Regions from separate parts of the Kluyvera ascorbata genome, predicted to be linked through region 2. Evidence: predicted binding sites of a transcription regulator. Region 2 holds the regulator's gene; each other region holds the start of a gene.
The links. The regulator CRP, encoded in region 2, controls carbon source genes, mostly activating them, when cyclic AMP is high. The targets are predictions, from matches to a motif close to ATGTGANNNNNNTCACAT.
Positions count from the first base shown of each region.

Region 1: MY052_RS11410 (sugar transporter) is a predicted target of CRP. The motif match lies at 888-905, and genes of this name have one in related genera.
Region 3: cdd (cytidine deaminase) is a predicted target of CRP. The motif match lies at 1,479-1,496, and genes of this name have one in related genera.
Region 4: garD (galactarate dehydratase) is a predicted target of CRP. The motif match lies at 992-1,009, and genes of this name have one in related genera.

Region 1 is NZ_CP096201.1:2,415,024-2,417,230, forward strand. It holds gene MY052_RS11410 (sugar transporter) at 1-811, opposite strand, end outside; gene MY052_RS11415 (PhzF family phenazine biosynthesis protein) at 1,012-1,800, shown strand; gene MY052_RS11420 (aldehyde dehydrogenase) at 1,887-2,207, opposite strand, start outside.
Region 2 is NZ_CP096201.1:408,619-410,825, forward strand. It holds gene MY052_RS01825 (YccS/YhfK family putative transporter) at 1-588, opposite strand, end outside; gene crp (cAMP-activated global transcriptional regulator CRP) at 644-1,276, opposite strand; gene MY052_RS01835 (OsmC family protein) at 1,581-1,985, shown strand; gene MY052_RS01840 (phosphoribulokinase) at 2,082-2,207, opposite strand, start outside.
Region 3 is NZ_CP096201.1:1,716,315-1,718,521, forward strand. It holds gene sanA (outer membrane permeability protein SanA) at 1-345, opposite strand, end outside; gene cdd (cytidine deaminase) at 534-1,418, opposite strand; gene MY052_RS08100 (CidB/LrgB family autolysis modulator) at 1,548-2,207, opposite strand, start outside.
Region 4 is NZ_CP096201.1:605,269-607,475, reverse strand. It holds gene MY052_RS02910 (MFS transporter) at 1-718, opposite strand, end outside; gene garD (galactarate dehydratase) at 1,131-2,207, shown strand, end outside.

The DNA.
Region 1 (2,207 bases), 2.0 Mb from region 2:
GATTGCCCAGTTTGCCAAAAATCACGCTGCCAATAATCCCCGCACCGCCGAGCACCAGCAGCAGAATGGTCGCAAAGTTGCCGCTCAACCCGGCGACGGTCTGCACAAACGGTTCAATATAGCTGTAGGCGGTATAATGCGCGGTCACCACTACCACGGTAAGCAGATAGATGCTCACCAGCGCCGGGCGACGGAACAGCAACGGCAGGCTTTTCAGTGAACCGGAGTGTTCGCTTGGCAGGCGCGGCAGCAGTTTTATCAGCGCCAGCATGGTTATCAACGCACCCACGCCAATGGCAAAGAAGGTGGTTCGCCAACCGAAGTACTGGCCCACGATACGGCCAAGCGGGATCCCAAATACCATCGCCAGCGCCGTACCGGTGGCCAGCAGGCTCAGCGCCTGAGCGCGTTTACCGGCGGGAGCCATGCGAATGGCTAAAGAGGCGGTAATTGACCAGAACACCGCGTGGGCAAAGGCAATACCGATACGGCTGATAACCAGCACGGTAAAGTTCCACGCAAGGAACGACAGCACGTGGCTGGCAATGAATAAGACAAATAGCCCAATCAACAGCTTACGGCGTTCAATCTGGCTAGTGAGCAGCATAAAAGGCAGTGACATCAGCGCCACGACCCAGGCGTAGATGGTCAGCATAATGCCCACCTGCGCCGTTTCCATACCGAAGCTGCTGGCTATATCAGACAGCAGGCCAACCGGCACAAATTCAGTGGTATTGAAGATAAAAGCAGCGATAGCCAGCGTGACTACCCGAAGCCACGCGATCCGACGAGAGACCGTGTTTGTTGTCATAAAAATGCACCGGGAGCGTTAGAAAAAAGAAGAGACGTACGATCTTAAAGCGAATAATGCGGCAAATACAATCGTTTTGTGACATACCTCTCATTATTATATTTGTGTGACGTTGTCACCTTTTGCAAAAACAAAGAGACTTGTCGATGTTAATTTTTTGTGTCAGTTTGCTATGACGCACCGATGACGAGGGAATACGCATGCACGAGATTGATTTTTATATGGTTGATGCCTTCAGCGACCGGGCTTTTGGCGGCAACGCGGCGGCGGTCTGCCTGCTGGATGACTGGCTACCCGATGAAACGCTATTGAGAATGGCCCAGCAACATAATCAATCGGAAACGGCGTTTATCGTGAAACAACGCAGCGGTTTCTCCCTGCGCTGGTTTACAACCCAAAATGAAGTCAATCTTTGTGGTCATGCCACGCTTGCTAGCGCGCATGTTGTCTTTCAGCACCTTCACTATCCCGATGAACGCGTTCACTTCGAGACGCTCTCCGGGCGCCTAACCGTCTCTCGACGCGAAGCATGGCTGACGCTGGATTTCCCAGCCTGCCCAACCCACGACGCCGTGCCGCCAGCAGACATGCTGCAAGCGCTTGGCCTGAGCCACTATGTGAATGCACGCAAAGGTCGTGCTTGGGTTATCGAGCTTGAGAGCCGCCAGCAAGTTGAAGCGCTGAAACCGAATATCAGCGCGATGATCCCTGGCGAACATAAGGTCTCCGTGACGGCACCAGGCGACGGTGAATACGATTTTGTCAGCCGATTTTTCTCTCCGGGAGAAGCTGTGTGGGAAGATCCGGTCACCGGTTCTGCGCATACCATGCTAATCCCATACTGGGGTGAAAAATTGGCTAAAACGCAGATGTTGGCGCGGCAGGTTTCTGCGCGGGGCGGTGATATCCGCTGTGAATGGGTGGGAGAGCGAGTGTTGATGAGCGGCGTCGCGCGAACCTATTTACAGGGCAAAGTGTTGCTGGATTAGTGTAGGCTGCCGGCCAATAAACCGCGTGACACGGTTTATTGGCTTTGCGAAAGGGCGAGTGGCATGTCACGAATGCTAAAAATTCACTAGAACGGCAGCTTTCGCGGCTGCGTCTGCATTGTCACCCAGCGCAGTTCCGTAAATTCATGTATCCCCGCTCGACCACCAAAGCGTCCGTATCCAGAATCTTTGGTGCCGCCAAACGGCATTTGGGCTTCATCGTGTACCGTAGGGCCATTGATGTGACAAATCCCGGTTTGTAAAGCCTGCGCCACGTTCCACGCGCGGGCGGTATCCCGACTGTAGACGGCGGATGAAAGCCCGTAGGCGCTGTCATTGGCTATTCGCACGGCATCCTGTTGGTCATTCGCGCGTATAACGGCTTTCACCGGACCGAATGACTCCTC
Region 2 (2,207 bases):
CAGCGGCGGCAGCGCGGTGCTCGGGTCAGTGTGCTGGGTCAACAGGCTATATTTGGCTTCGCAGTACTCGGCGAGCTGTCGGTAGAGCAGGCTCAGCGATTCCCTCAGCGGCTGCTCGCGCCATATCCAGAACCACCACCAGTTAAACAGCCCATACCACAGCGTGCCGAACGCGTAGAGCAGTAGCGGCTCCCAGATGGGCATATTGCCCGCCAGGCTTAAGGTGAAGATAGAAGCAATCAGCGAGGCGGGCAGTAACCGCCCGTGCAGCGCGCTGATTTCCGCCGTGACGCCCAGCAGCAGCGCCAGCCCGGTGAGAATCAGCGGTAAGGGGATATCGCGCGCCAACAGCAGCTGTACGGCAAGGCTACATCCGGCAAACAGACAGCCACCGATAATCAGGCGTTTAAAGAAGCGCTTATGTGGGGTATCGAGGCCGGCGATATTGCAGCAGGCAGGCACCAATGAAAACAGCAGACCCTGCTGGAGATGGCCGAACAGAAGCCCGATGGCAACCGGCAGGCATAACACCAGCGTTTGCCGCAGTGCATAGTTGACTTCGGGGTGGTAAATCAGCCTGCGCCACATAGGGGGAAAAACAAAAATGGCGTATTGCTTTTACAATACGCCATTTTGGGCTGGATTAGCGGGTTCCGTAGACGACAATGGTTTTGCCGTGCGCGGAGATCAGGTTCTGATCTTCCAGCATTTTCAGAATACGGCCCACGGTTTCACGGGAGCAGCCAACGATCTGACCAATTTCCTGACGGGTGATTTTGATCTGCATACCGTCCGGGTGGGTCATAGCGTCCGGCTGTTTAGCCAGGTTCAGCAGGGTCTGAGCGATACGACCGGTTACGTCCAGGAAGGCCAGGTTACCAACTTTTTCAGAGGTGACCTGCAGACGACGCGCCATCTGAGAAGAGAGACGCATCAGAATGTCCGGGTTAACCTGGATCAGCTGACGGAATTTTTTATAAGAGATTTCAGCAACTTCACAAGCGGTTTTTGCTCGTACCCATGCGCTGCGTTCCTGGCCTTCTTCGAACAGGCCCAGCTCACCGATAAAGTCGCCCTGGTTAAGGTAAGAGAGGATCATCTCTTTGCCTTCTTCATCCTTGATGAGTACAGCCACTGAGCCTTTTACGATGTAATACAGCGTCTCTGCTTTTTCACCCTGGTGAATCAGCGTGCTCTTCGATGGGTACTTATGAATATGGCAATGAGACAAGAACCATTCGAGAGTAGGGTCTGTTTGCGGTTTGCCAAGCACCATGCGCGGTTATCCTCTGTTATAAGCTCTTCCCAGCGGCAAAAACATTGCAGCCACTGGTTGCAATAGTATCCTTCCCGTTACCTGGGAAGTCGGCTGTCGAATAGGGTCGCAGCCTGTAATGTGATGTCCTCTGCATACATGCAGTACGTTTATGTATTACCGTAGCATCCCGACTGTTTTAGCATAGCTTTAGCCGTGTGTCTCCTGGTGTCTCGCTTCAGCATGACGGCGATCGCCTTCCATTGCGAGAATTGTTATGTGCGCGTAATCTGAGAAGAAAATTGCAACCTGGGAGTTAAATATTATGCAAGCACGTGTGAAATGGGTTGAAGGGTTAACCTTCCTCGGTGAGTCTGCTTCTGGCCACCAAATTTTGATGGACGGTAACTCCGGCGATAAAGCGCCGAGCCCGATGGAAGTCGTGCTGATGGCCGCCGGTGGTTGCAGTGCGATTGACGTCGTCTCTATCCTGCAAAAAGGTCGCAATGACGTGACCGACTGCGAAGTGAAGCTCACTTCTGAGCGCCGTGAGGAGGCCCCGCGTCTGTTTACGCACATCAACCTGCACTTTATCGTCACCGGTAAAGCGCTGAAGGATGCGGCGGTATCGCGTGCGGTCGATCTGTCTGCTGAGAAATACTGCTCAGTTGCGCTGATGCTCGAAAAAGCGGTCAATATCACTCACTCTTACGAAGTGATTGAAGGCTGATTGCATGCTAGACGTAGCCCGGCCGAACGCAGTGACGCCGGGGACATTCCCGGCGTCGGTGCTTGCGCACCTCGTCCGGGCTACCTGGTCTTGATGCTAGTTCCGACCTTCCATCAGCCGCTGCACCAGCGGCGTCATGATTAATTCCATCGCCAGCACCATCTTCCCGCCGGGAACGACCAGCGTATTCATATGCGAGATAAATGAACCCTGCAACATGGC
Region 3 (2,207 bases), 1.3 Mb from region 2:
ATCGGCAGGATCGACGCCTGCTTTGATCAGATCGCGCCGCATGGTCATCGGTTCGTTATAGCTTTGCAGCGCGTTATCGCCGCTCAGCAGCAGATAATTGACCTTGCCGCTGTTGTAGGCGTTGAGCGCGCCCTGAATGCGGTAACGATAGTATTGATTAATCACGCCCGTGCGGTAGTACTTGGCGGTACCGAGCACCACGCCTACCTGTCGGTAGGGGAGATCCTGCAGCTCATCGTAAATATAGGGCGACGTTTTCCAGCTCATCCAACGGTCAAGACCCAGCACGGTCAACAGCAGCAGGCCGAACAGGACTAACAGGCTGTATAACACACGCTTTAACATGAACTTGACTCAATAGTGGACGAGGGAGACATCAGGCTACTTTACCCGTCGGACAAGAGCAAGAAACCATCGTTTAATTGCGGGGAAATTAACCGGTGTCTGGTAGCCCGGCCAAGCGAAGCGCCGCCGGGACAGGGAAGCGAGTCACCCCGGAGTCGGCGTGTTCACGCCTCCTCCGGGCTATATCGTTAGCCCAACAGCACGCGATCGATATTGTGGCAGCCCAGCGCTTTCAGCGTAGCGGCGGTGGCATCCCACTGAATCAGCGGTGCGTCGGCGCGTTCGGCCAGAATGGCGCGCTGGATATCCGGGTAGTCGTAGCCGTTCAGGCTCAGGAGGTTCAGGGCACCCTGCAACGGTGGCAACGTCGGGTTGAACGCGGCATTTTCCGCATAGCTGCCGCTGAAAATAGTACCGTCGCGCAGTTCCAACGCTACGCCGGAAGGCGCTTTGCTGTATGGCGTATGGCTATGGTTGGCAGCCTGAATGGCGGCCTGCGCCAGCGCATCGCCTTCGAGCGGATAACCGTGATCCTGCTCGTCCATCAGTAAGGTTTTGATATCGAGATCTTTTGGTCCAAACGCATCCGGCAGGTAGTCTTTCAGCGTATGCGGCTGACGACCCGGCAGATTGATTCGCAGCGCCAGCCCGCTGTTCAGTTCATTCATAAACTGACGACAGTGGCCGCACGGCGTGTAGTTGACGGTGATAGCCTGTAGGGCTTTTTCGCCGCGCAGCCAGGCATGGCTGATGGCGCTCTGCTCGGCATGCACGGTTTGCTGCATGGTGGCGCCGAGGAACTCCATGTTGCCGCCAAAGTACCAGGTTCCGCTCACGCCGCGGGCGATAGCACCGACGTTAAAGTGAGACAGATCTGCACGAGCACAGGCGGCGGCCAGCGGCAGGAGGGCAAAAGCGAGCGCGTCTTCGTCCAGCCCCGTCGCTGCTTGCAGCGAAGAGACCTGCTCGGCGCTCAGCAGAGCAGGGAAGTGCGGATCGGCTAGCAGGGGAGCGATAGCGGTCTGCAGATCTGCCGCCAGTTGCGAAAAAGCAGATTGAAAACGTGGATGCATGGCGATGTGCCTCATAACAATGTAATGGGATCGTAGTGTACGGGGCGCGGACGCCCCAATTAGTGATCAATATCTCATTGTTAATGCAACGTGTGTAACATCAGTTAAAAATGTGTGATTTGTCTCGTTTTATCCCATCACCGACAGAATAATCGGGAACAGGAATGGCGCAATCAGCGAGGTAATGATGCCGCAGATAACCAACGCCAGCGAACTAAACGCCCCTTCCTGATAATCCATCTCAGCACAGCGTGCGGTACCGAGAGCGTGCGACGCGGTCCCCATTGACAGCCCGCGCGAGGCTTTGGTGGTAATCCGCATCAGGTTCAGCAAGGTGTGGCCAAACACCGCACCGAGAATACCGACGTAAATCACGCACACGGCGCTAATCGCCGGGATACCGCCGATACTGCCGCTGACCGCCATTGCAATCGGCGTGGTCACGGATTTCGGCAGAATAGAGGCGGCAATCTGTGGCGAAGCCCCCATCATCAATGCCACCGAGGTACCGGTAATCATCGCCACCGCGCTGCCGACAAAGCAGATAGTGATGATAGATTTCCAGCGGGCGCGGATCTGGTGCAGCTGTTCATACAGCGGATAAGCAAGAGCGACCACCGCAGGCTGCAACAGGTCGTTCAGCACTTCGCTGCCTTTAAAGTAATGATCGTACGGAATACCGGTCAGCAGCAGGAACGGAATAATCACCACCATCGACACCAGCAGCGGGTTGAGCAGCGGCATTTTAAAGCGTGTGGCAAGCTTACGGGCGGCAAAAAAGACAACCAA
Region 4 (2,207 bases), 200 kb from region 2:
GACCTTTTGCCGCATCGCTGCCCGGCTTTTTATGGTCCATATCGACCACGGCACCGTTATCCGCAATGAACTTCAGCTCATCTTTGGACATGCGCGGATGGTCGGTTGGGTTATGGACGAACTTCACCCACATCCCGGTCAACACGAAACCAATCACACCCATCACGGTAAAGACGTGCTCCCAGCCCCAGGCGAAGGTTAACCAGCCCAACAGTGGCGAGAACAGCGCTAAAGAGAAGTACTGCGCGGAGTTAAAGATAGCGGACGCCGTGCCGCGCTCTTTGGTCGGGAACCAGGCCGCTACGATACGGGCGTTAGCCGGGAAGGAAGGCGCTTCAGAGAAGCCCAGCATAAAGCGCATGAAGAACATTGAGACACCCGCCCATGCCAGTGGGAAGAAGCCAACAAAGCCCTGCAGGAAAGTAAACAGCGACCAGAAGAACAGACTATAGGTATAGACTTTCTTCGAACCAAATTTATCCAGTAACCAACCACCGGGGATCTGCATGAGCAAATAAGCCCAACCGAACGCAGAGAAGATGTACCCCATTTCGACCGCGCTCAGACCTAGCTCTTTTGCCACCGACGTACCGGCGATGGAGAGCGTGGCGCGGTCCGCATAGTTAACGGCCGTAACAATGAAAATAACTAAAAGAATTAAATAACGGGTATGCATTCCTTTTGTTGATCCAGAAACATCAGCTGTATCGTGTATCATTTTATTATCCTCGGGCACAGAGAACCTTAATTATATTTTTATTATTAAGGTCTATTTCGCTGATTATTTATTGATAACTGGCAATCTTAATAAATCGATAATACGCCATGAAATCGAGATTCAGTATAATCAGGAAACGATAGCCATACATTGTGCAAAAACACAATTTGATAGCCTTATAAAATCTTTTAGTTATTCATATGCACATAACACTGGGCGCTGATGCACAATTTCAATTTTTGATACCCTTGCGCCACAAGGCATGACGACAATAGGTGATCTTTATCACATTTTTAGATTCCAACACCTGACATGCTTTATTCCATAATCAAAGTGTTCTTATTTTCCACATTGAATAACCTGACACTTATAACATTTATTATTTTACCCACTGGCTGGAGAATGCTGGACAATGGCTAACATCGAAATCAGACAAGAATCGCCGACTGCCTTTTATATTAAAGTGCACGATACAGACAATGTCGCGATTATTGTTAACGATAATGGATTAAAAGCAGGAACCCGCTTTCCTGATGGTCTGGAATTAATTGAGCATATTCCTCAAGGGCATAAAGTGGCCCTGGTGGATATTCCCCACAATGGCGAAATTATCCGCTACGGCGAGGTCATCGGTTACGCCGTTCGCGACATCGTTAAAGGGAGCTGGATTGATGAGTCCATGGTTATTCTGCCAAAGGCACCGCCGCTGAATACCTTACCGCTGGCAACCCGAGTGCCAGAGCCGCTGCCACCGCTGGAGGGCTATACCTTCGAAGGTTACCGCAACGCCGACGGCAGCGTGGGCACCAAAAACCTGCTGGGTATTTCAACCAGCGTACACTGCGTGGCGGGCGTGGTGGATTATGTGGTCAAAATTATTGAACGCGATCTGCTGCCCAAATACCCCAACGTCGACGGCGTGGTTGGCCTCAATCACCTGTACGGCTGCGGTGTGGCGATCAACGCCCCGGCGGCCATCGTGCCCATTCGCACCATTCACAACATCGCCCTGAACCCTAACTTTGGCGGCGAAGTGATGATTGTGGGCCTCGGCTGTGAAAAATTACAGCCAGAGCGCCTGCTTCAAGGTACCGAAGATGTACAGAGCATCCCGGTCGACAGCGCCAGCATCGTACGTTTGCAAGATGAACAGCATGTTGGTTTTCGCTCAATGGTCGACGACATTTTGCAGGTGGCCGAACGTCACCTGGAAAAACTCAACAAGCGCCAGCGCGAAACCTGCCCGGCCTCTGAACTGGTCGTCGGTATGCAGTGCGGCGGCAGCGATGCGTTCTCCGGCGTGACGGCAAACCCGGCGGTAGGCTACGCGTCTGACCTGCTAGTGCGCTGCGGCGCAACCGTGATGTTCTCGGAAGTAACCGAAGTACGTGACGCTATCCACCTGCTCACGCCGCGCGTCATCAACGAAGAAGTGGGCAAACGCCTGCAGGAAGAGATGGCCTGGTACGATAACTACCTCGATATGGGC